4 regions of the Paenibacillus cineris genome follow, and region 1 is predicted to be linked to each of the others. Evidence: predicted binding sites of a transcription regulator. Region 1 holds the regulator's gene; each other region holds the start of a gene.
The links. Region 1 encodes LexA, which represses DNA repair genes until DNA is damaged. Its sites were predicted from a motif close to CGAACATATGTTCG; they were not measured.

Region 2: KI379_RS18745 (DNA polymerase IV) is a predicted target of LexA. The motif match lies at 1,502-1,515, and genes of this name have one in related genera.
Region 3: recA (recombinase RecA) is a predicted target of LexA. The motif match lies at 942-955, and genes of this name have one in related genera.
Region 4: addB (helicase-exonuclease AddAB subunit AddB) is a predicted target of LexA. The motif match lies at 1,136-1,149, and genes of this name have one in related genera.

What each region holds. Positions count from the first base shown of each region.
Region 1 is NZ_BORU01000001.1:3,618,247-3,620,452, forward strand. It holds gene KI379_RS16760 (LysM peptidoglycan-binding domain-containing protein) at 1-317, opposite strand, end outside; gene lexA (transcriptional repressor LexA) at 557-1,183, shown strand; gene KI379_RS16770 (response regulator transcription factor) at 1,279-2,206, opposite strand, start outside.
Region 2 is NZ_BORU01000001.1:4,018,958-4,021,163, forward strand. It holds gene KI379_RS18740 (hypothetical protein) at 1-88, opposite strand, end outside; gene KI379_RS18745 (DNA polymerase IV) at 85-1,353, opposite strand; gene KI379_RS18750 (SOS response-associated peptidase) at 1,656-2,206, shown strand, end outside.
Region 3 is NZ_BORU01000001.1:1,621,621-1,623,826, reverse strand. It holds gene recA (recombinase RecA) at 1-872, opposite strand, end outside; gene KI379_RS07880 (competence/damage-inducible protein A) at 1,208-2,206, opposite strand, start outside.
Region 4 is NZ_BORU01000001.1:4,224,257-4,226,462, forward strand. It holds gene addB (helicase-exonuclease AddAB subunit AddB) at 1-1,066, opposite strand, end outside; gene KI379_RS19705 (ArsR/SmtB family transcription factor) at 1,369-1,746, opposite strand; gene KI379_RS19710 (SRPBCC family protein) at 1,749-2,174, opposite strand.

The sequences.
Region 1 (2,206 bases):
TTCTTCACCGCCATAATGTATGCGCGGATATCCATGTCTTCCGGCTTATGGGCAGAAGCGATTCCCCACAGCGTATCGCCTTGCTGAACGATGACATTTTTCTCTAACCGAACATCATCCGAGGTTCCCGCGAATACGCGAACGACACCTGTGCATCCCACCAAAATAATCAGGGCCGCCAGGATCAGTTTGATCAAGGCAGGGCCAGGCACGAAGGACTGGACTTTCTTCAACCAAGGAGATGCTATAGCTTCATTGATGGATGGGTTAACGGATGAGTTATTATAAATACTTTGGTATGTAGTGTGTTTCAGCATAAATATTACGCCTCCAAACGTTTGTTCTTGTTTTATGAGAACAATATAACACGAACATTTGTTTTGTTCAATACTTTTTTCGAACAATTGTTCCTATGTTTTTAGAGGCGGGCTTCCTTCATTCAGAAGCCGCGAAAATCCCGCTCCATCAAAGCAAAATCATTTAGAACTTATGTTTGTACGAACGGCAGTTCTATGTTATAATTTTACCAAACGTTACTAAATGGGGTTGATGGGGAATGTCAAAGATATCTAGCCGGCAGCAAGCGATATTGGAATTTATCAGAAATGAAGTCCGCGCCAAGGGTTATCCTCCGTCCGTCCGAGAGATCGGTGAGGCGGTAGGGTTGGCTTCCAGCTCGACTGTACACGGCCATTTGGACCGACTGGAGAAGAAAGGCTTGATCCGCAGAGACCCTACGAAGCCTCGTGCCATTGAACTGTTGGGACAAGAAGAATCCGAGAGCAGCAATCTGTTCACGCATACGATCGCCAGAGTTCCCGTAGTAGGCAAGGTTACAGCTGGGGTTCCGATCACGGCAACGGAGAACATTGAAGATTACTTCCCTCTGCCGCAGCACTATGTTGGAGATGAGAAAGTATTTATGCTTTCCGTCGTTGGGGACAGTATGATCGAGGCTGGCATTCATAACGGTGACTACGTCATCGTGAGACAGCAGCAGACAGCCGATAACGGGGACATCGTCGTTGCCATGACGGATGAGGATGAAGCAACCGTGAAGACGTTTTACAAGGAGAAGGACCATATCCGGCTTCAACCGGAGAACCCGGCTTACGAACCTTTGCGTCTGAACCATGTCACCATTCTGGGCAAAGTCGTCGGGCTGTTCCGCGATATTCACTAGCAGATGATGCTGGACAAGCAGCAATAGAGCCCTTGCTCTTCCTTACTCAGGAAGGTCAAGGGCTCTTTTCGGCGTTGGGATCAAGGCAGGATGATTCAGGTGGGACACACCTCACGGGAATCCGCCGTTTGCTCCAGACGGTACTCCGTCGGGGTTTTTCCCGTTTTTTTGCGAAATACCTGGGTAAAATGCTTGACGTCCACATATCCGACTTTGTCCGAAATGTCGGCCAGCTTCAAATGCGTTTGCAGCAGCAGCTTGCAGGCTTGTTCGATCCGCAGATTGGTGACGTATTCCTTGAAGCCGCTTCCCGTCTTCTGCTTAAACAGCTGGCTGAAGTAGACCGGATTCAGGAACACGACCGAAGCTACCTTTTCCAGGGACAGATCCGTATGATAGTGCGCTTTGATGTACTGCACCGCAACCTCGATCGCTCGGTTACCTCCCGGGTTGTTGTATTCGTACTCCAGCGATGCCGATTCCTGGCGCATCCGCCGCACTTCCTCCGGCACCCGGTGAATGTCTGTGATAAGTCCCGTCGACTGAATCTGGAAAGGCACCTTGACGCATCGTTTCAAGTTAGCGCGCAGCTCATCCGTCAGACGTTTCATGCCTCCCTCTTCTCCCAAGGAGACGAGGCCGATCAGGCTCGTTTCGTCCATGCTTGTCACAAATCCGCAGCCGTGCGCTTCAATCAGCTCACCAAGCACATTTTCAATAATAAAATGCTCCAGATGCACCGGCGCGTCGCTCTCCATCTTAACCATCACCAGTTGGAATGCGGGGTAGCTCTCAATTATAGACGCGACGTCAAGGCGCCCAGTATCGAGTCCGCTCGCCCAGCGCTGAAACACAGCCTCACGCAAATACTTCAGGTTAGACTTCAGCAGCTCCGCCTCGCGCACGATTTCATTCTCCCGATCCATCTCCTGAGCAAGTCCGGAAATCATGGAGAGCAGCAGCTCTTTCCCGATCGGCTTGAGCATATAGTCCTTAGCCCCAAGCTTGACGGCTTCCTGGGCG
Region 2 (2,206 bases), 400 kb from region 1:
AGCGCCGCTTCAGCAGTTCCTCCCGGTGCTGTGGCAGCATCATGCGGCTGGATTCCCAAATCCCGTTATTCTCAAGCTTCTTGCTCATTTATAATGCCCCCCGATTTTCATGGACCGCTCCGCCGCCTGGCCGGCGCCCGTAAGGGAAGAGGCTCTTACGATCGCCATGCTGCCGTACCGCTGCTTGATATGGTCCGTCGCCTTTTCCAGAGCCCGCAGCCGCTCCTGGTCTTCAAACAGCGTCAGCTGGTAATTCCGGTCGTCGCTGAGCTCGCTCAGCATGACCCCGGCGCGCCTAACGGGCATGCGGTCCCAGTGCTTATAAAAAATCGCTTTTACGGCTTCATACACCTTGTTCGTGTTGTTCGTGGGATCCGGCATTTTCATTTGCCGGGAAAAGCCTGTCGGCGCGTCATAAGGGCTGCACATGCAGCTGACTGTGACGACCGAGCCCATATAGCCCTTCCGGCGGCAGTCGCGGCATACTTCTTCCGTCAGCTCCAGCAGGATCGTGTCGACCTCCTTGGGGATGACGTAGTCCCGGGGCAGCGTCATCATATGCCCGACCGATTTGGGAGGCTTGTCGAACGTTTCCGGGGTCACCTTGCTGTCGTCCATGCCGTTGGCGGTGCGCCACATCACTTCGGCCTGGATATCCGACTGCTTGCCGAACCGGGCCCGGAATTTATCCTTCAGCTGGGGAAGAGGCGTTCTCGCCACATCCCCGATCGTCGTCATGCCGAGCTTGGCAAAATGGGCCGTCATGCGCGAGCCCACTCCAAACATTTTATGGACCGGCTGCGGCCACAGATTCTTCTCGATGTCGGCTTTGGGCAGTATAAAAATGCCCTCCTTGTTCTTCTTCGCCCAAATGTCGGTGGCGATTTTAGCCAAAATTTTGTTCGAGCTGATGCCGACCCGCACCCAGACTCCCGTCTCCTCCATCACCTTCTGCTGGATCGATTTCGCAATGCTCACAGGGTCGCCGAAGAGAGCCAGGCTGCCGGTCACGTCCAGAAACTGCTCGTCGATGCTGAATATTTCGACCAGATCGGTATATTCCTCGTAAATCCGGGTAATCTGAAGCGAGACATCGATATAATGCTGCATTCTTGGACGCATAATGACGAGATCCGGGCACTTCTTGAGCGCCTCCCCCAGCCGTTCGGCGGTCGATACCCCGTAGCTCTTGGCGATCGGGCATGCGGCAAGAATGATGCCCGATCTGCGCATCGGGTCTCCGGCAACGGCGAGCGGCCTGTCTTTATACTCCGGATGATCCGCCTTCTCTACGCTTGCATAAAAGCTCTGACAATCGGCCAAAAATATAATTCTCTCCTTTGATCTGCTCAAGCGCACACACCCTCCACATCCACTTTGGCATTTCGTTAAACCGGTTTGGGCCGGGCAGCTCCGAGAAGCTCCAGCACCCTAAAGACCGCTCGTCGAAAAAAACGATCCGGGCCGCTTCCCTCTCCACGAAGCATGCTCACTCGGTAAGCGAACGTATATTCGTATTATATACCAAACACATGTTCTCTATGCAAATGTATTTTTTGACAGCCTTCCCTTGCTGCTGGCAGACAGGCTGGCGTAAACCGGCATCCCGCGGTACACTGTTTACAACGATCATTCCACAAAAGGGGGAGTGCCTGATGTGCGGCCGTTATACACTGACCGTGTCGATGGAAGAATTGATGCTGCGCTATGAGCTTGAGCTTGCGCTGAACTTTCATCCCCGTTACAATATCGCTCCGGCGCAGAACGTACTGGCCGTCATTCATGATGGAAGCAGCCTTCGCGCCGGTCAGCTTAAATGGGGACTGGTCCCGTCCTGGGCCAAGGACAGCAGCATGGGGAGCAGGATGATCAACGCCAGAAGCGAAACGCTGGCGGACAAGCCGGCCTATAAGCTGCCTTTTGCGAGGAAGCGGTGCCTGATCCCAGCCGACGGATTTTATGAATGGATGAAAACCGACAGCGGCAAAGTCCCTTACCGGATTACCCTCCGGGGTGGGGGAATCTTCAGCATGGCCGGCCTCTACGACACCTGGCTGCAGGAGGACGGCAGCAAGCTGAGCACCTGCACAGTCATCACTTCCGGGCCCAATGCGCTGATGGCGCCGATCCATGACCGGATGCCCGTCATTTTGCGCCCGGAGGACGAAATGGCCTGGCTGGACCGAGGGCAGACGGACGTAAACGC
Region 3 (2,206 bases), 2.0 Mb from region 1:
TAGGAGTACCAGGCACCGCTCTTATTGACGATATCCAATTCCGTACCGATATCGATAATGCTGCCTTCCTTGGAAATGCCTTCGCCGTACATGATGTCGATCTCCGCCTGCTTGAACGGAGGAGCCACCTTGTTCTTGACGACCTTAATCCGCGTCCGGTTACCCACGACATCATTGCCCATCTTGATGCTCTCAATACGGCGTACATCCAGACGAACGGAAGAATAGAACTTCAGGGCACGGCCACCCGGAGTCGTCTCCGGATTCCCGAACATGACGCCGACTTTCTCACGAAGCTGGTTGATAAAGATCGCGATCGTCTTCGACTTCGCAATCGCACCGGACAGCTTACGCAGTGCCTGGGACATCAGACGAGCCTGCAGACCTACGTGGGAATCACCCATTTCGCCTTCGATTTCCGCTTTCGGTACGAGCGCGGCAACCGAGTCCACGACGATAATATCAACGGCGCCGCTGCGTACGAGGGCTTCCGCAATTTCCAACGCCTGCTCACCGGTGTCCGGCTGAGACAGCAGCAGCTCGTCAATGTTGACGCCAAGCTTGTTGGCATACGACGGATCAAGCGCATGCTCCGCATCGATGAAAGCAGCTTGTCCACCGACTTTCTGTACTTCAGCGATGGCATGTAGGGCCACCGTCGTCTTACCGGAAGATTCCGGTCCGTATACTTCAACCACGCGGCCTCTTGGAAGTCCGCCAATACCAAGTGCTATATCTAGAGCCAGGGAGCCGCTGGGAACAACTTCCACCTGCATATGTGTCGACTCACCGAGTTTCATGATCGAACCTTTACCGAATTGTTTCTCTATTTGACGAAGCGCCATTTCAAGCGCAGCACGACGATCTGACAATAAACTCACATCCTTCACCGTTTATACTATTATGATACCTTGTTTTGGAACGTTTGCCAAGCATTTTTTCGAACATACATTCGTTTTTTTGCCGGGCATTCTCCTCTCATCATCATGCCGCCGTACCTTAAACCAACCGCCGCAAGGAAAACCCGCCAAATATGGGGGCGCTCCTGTGAGCGCTTGTTCTTCTATGATGATCGGATGCTAGAGTCCGAACTGGAACAGGCTTCCACCCCTACTCCAACCATAAGAAAAAGAACCGCGGCAAACTTATTTTTGCACGGTTCTTCCGTATGGTTATATTATAGCGCCTGGCTGGCGGCTGCACAACTTCAAACCTGATCCTTGGACTCCCCGGTGGCCGGATCGGCAGATACCAGTCTTTGCCACAACCGGTACAGCAGCGTTTTGACCGAGCGGACCCGGATCGTTTCGCGGTTGCCGTTCAGCTTCAGCTCAAACACTTCAGTCTTCTGCCCGCGCTGGGCGATCCCGACGTACACGAGGCCGACCGGTTTGCGTTCGGAATACCCCGGCCCCGCGACACCCGTGACGGATAAGCCGAAGTCGCTGTCCGTGATCATCCGCACGTTCTCGGCAAGCACCTCAGCCACTTCGGCGCTCACTGCTCCCGGTGCGTCGTCTCCCTCCAGCAGCGCATGCGGGACATGCAGCAGCTTCTCCTTCATCTCGTTGGAGTAGCAGACGATCCCTCCCACGAACATTGTGGCGCTGCCCGGAATGGACGTGATGCTCTCCATCAGCATGCCTCCTGTGCAGCTCTCAGCGGCGCTCAGCGTAATCCCGCGGTCCGCCATCATGTCAACGATGATCCGTTCGATCGGCACGTCCATGCTGGCGTACATATGGTCTGCGAGCCGGCTTTGAATTTGTCCCTGCATCGCATTCAGTTTCTCCATCGCTTCCTGCTCTGTAGGCGCTTTGGTGGAGATGCGTACGGTCACTTCACCCTCCTTCGCATAAGGAGCGATCGTCGGATCGGTCTGTCCGTCGATCAGGTCCAGAAGCCGATCCTCCAGCAGCGATTCGCCGATGCCGGCAAACTTGAGCATTTTGGAGTAAATCGGCATTTCGTCGGTCAGGGCATGCTGAAGGAGCCACGGCTTCGCCTGCTGGTCGAACATCGGCTTCATCTCTTTTGGAGGACCCGGCAGAACGATGTAGAAGTTATCCTCCTGGGCAAGCGCGAGGCCGACGGCCAATCCTGTTTCATTCGGCAGCGGCGTGCTGCCGTCGATGACGAGCGCTTGACGGCGGTTGTTCTCCGTCATGTTGATCCCCCGCCCTGCGAAGAATCTTTCGATTTGATC
Region 4 (2,206 bases), 610 kb from region 1:
CGAACACGGCCATTTCGCGGTATCTCGCCCCTTCCTCCCTGGCCAGGCGCAGCATCTCCCTCAAAGCCCCTTCCACTTCGGTGCGCCGATTCTCGGCGGCATAGAGGGAAATCCCTTCGGTTTCCTGAACCTGATCATTCTCCTGCCCCTTCCAGGGAATCCGCCGGTCATAACCGCGCTCTAAATGAGCAAGCCGCGGGCTGAGGCGGAATTTGGGCAGGTCCGATGCCGGCAGAATCGAATCGTTCGTTTCGATGCCCAGCTCGTCGGCCATTCCTCTTAGCTTGATGTAAGTCGTGGCAGTCGGGTGGAACAGGTCCAGCTCATGCGGCTGCATGCTGCCGTGGTACGGCTTGTCCAGCGTGAGCGCAATGGTGACCGATGACGCATGGGCCATCAGCTCGCGAACAACCCCGTATTCCTGCGGAGTCATCCCGTGGAAGCCGTCGATCCATACGTCCGCGCCTTTGACATAAGACGAGCTGCGAATCCCTTCGGCCAAAGTGACGAGCGTATCTTCATCATCTATATAAAGCGGTGATATTTCCTGTTCAAAGTCGCGGTACACCGTCCATAAATCCTCCAGCTTATAGCGCAGGATCGGCGCGGCCGCCTTCTGCTCCGTCAGCTGGGTCAAATGCTCTTCCAGCACGGCGGAATCTACGCAGTACCGCTTGAGCTCGGTATACAGCTCGTTCAGCTTGCCTATGAAACCCAGCTGGTCGCCGGAGGCGCCGAACAGCTTCAGCTCCTCTTTGCGGCGCTGAATGATTTTGTACAGCAGCATTTTTTTGCCTTCTTCGCTGATGCCGACTCTCGCCGACCCGCCGGTCTCCTGCATCACCCGGTACGCCAGGCGCCGGAAGCTGAGAACCTGCGCACGGACGCTGCCTTTGACAGCGCCCGATGATACCAGGCTGTGCTCCGCCTGGAATGAGCCCTGCTCGGGAACGAGCAGGATCAGCGGGCTGCCCTTAGGCTCTGTTTGCAGCCGGGACGTAATCTCGCTTAGGATCGCCGTCGTCTTGCCGCTTCCGGATCGTCCGATCAGAAAATGAACCGACATGGTGTTGCCTCCTTCGTATGTAAACCTCGAAAACTATTAAATATAAGTATAACACAACCTTTTTTGAAAAGAACGTATGTTTGCGGAACTGTAAAAAGGAGGCACTTACCGTTTTTTGCATTTATCCGATACGCTCAACCCGAAGGAACGCCGTGACCCGGCATGCCAAACAGCGGTACAGGAGGAGGTGATCCTCTTGTACCGCTGTCTCTTGTTTCGCTTGATTTTTACGAATGCTAGTTTCCAGCCTTCCGGCCATCATGCAGGGATCATGGTTCAGTATAGAGCGATTGAATCACCGGCTAATCTTGTTCCTTCTCCTTATCCACAAGAGTCAGCGGAGCAGGGAAGCGTTCGGAACCATCCGACTCCACGAAGTGCTGCAGGGCTGCCATCTTGTTCTCCCAGAAGCGTTCAAAATAGGAGTACCAATCCTTGAGCTCCTGCAAAGGCCCCGGGTCCAGCCGGTACCTCGTCTCGCGGCCGACCTTCCTCTCCTTCACCAGCCCTGCCTCCGACAGAATCCGCAGATGCTTGGAAACCGCCGTCCGGCTCATCGGAAAATGGCTGCTGAGCACCGTTACGGGCATCTCCTGATCGGACAGCAGCTTCAGCAGCTGGCGCCGGGTCGGGTCGGCCACGGCCTGAAACACGTCGTGCTTGGACGCAGTCGCCGTCATGCTTACGCCTCGACGTATCTGCCCAGCTTCTGGTGGAGTCCGGCCCAGCCTTGGTCCATCGTTTCGCGCACGATCGTATGCGGCTGGTTGAACTCGGTCACTTGGTCCGCGCTCCAGCCGGAGTGGATGAGCGTCACTTCCGTTTTGCCGTCCAGCTCCTTCAGCTCGAAAACAAGCGTCCAGTCCTTGCCCCAGCGGAACGCCAGCCGGTGCGGCGGATCCACTTCGGTCACCTTGCACGGCGACATGCCGTACGGACCGGCATTAATGTGAAATTCGTGGCCTACGACGGGCTGCATGTCATTGGGCATGAACCAGGCGGACAGCCCTTCGGGAGTCGCCACTGCCTCCCACACTTTCTGGATCGGAGCCTGGAATACGCCGGTGTGGCGGATATCAGGCAAAGCATTGTTTGTTGAGTTTTCCATGTATAAGTACCTCCATATGCAGTCAATCAACC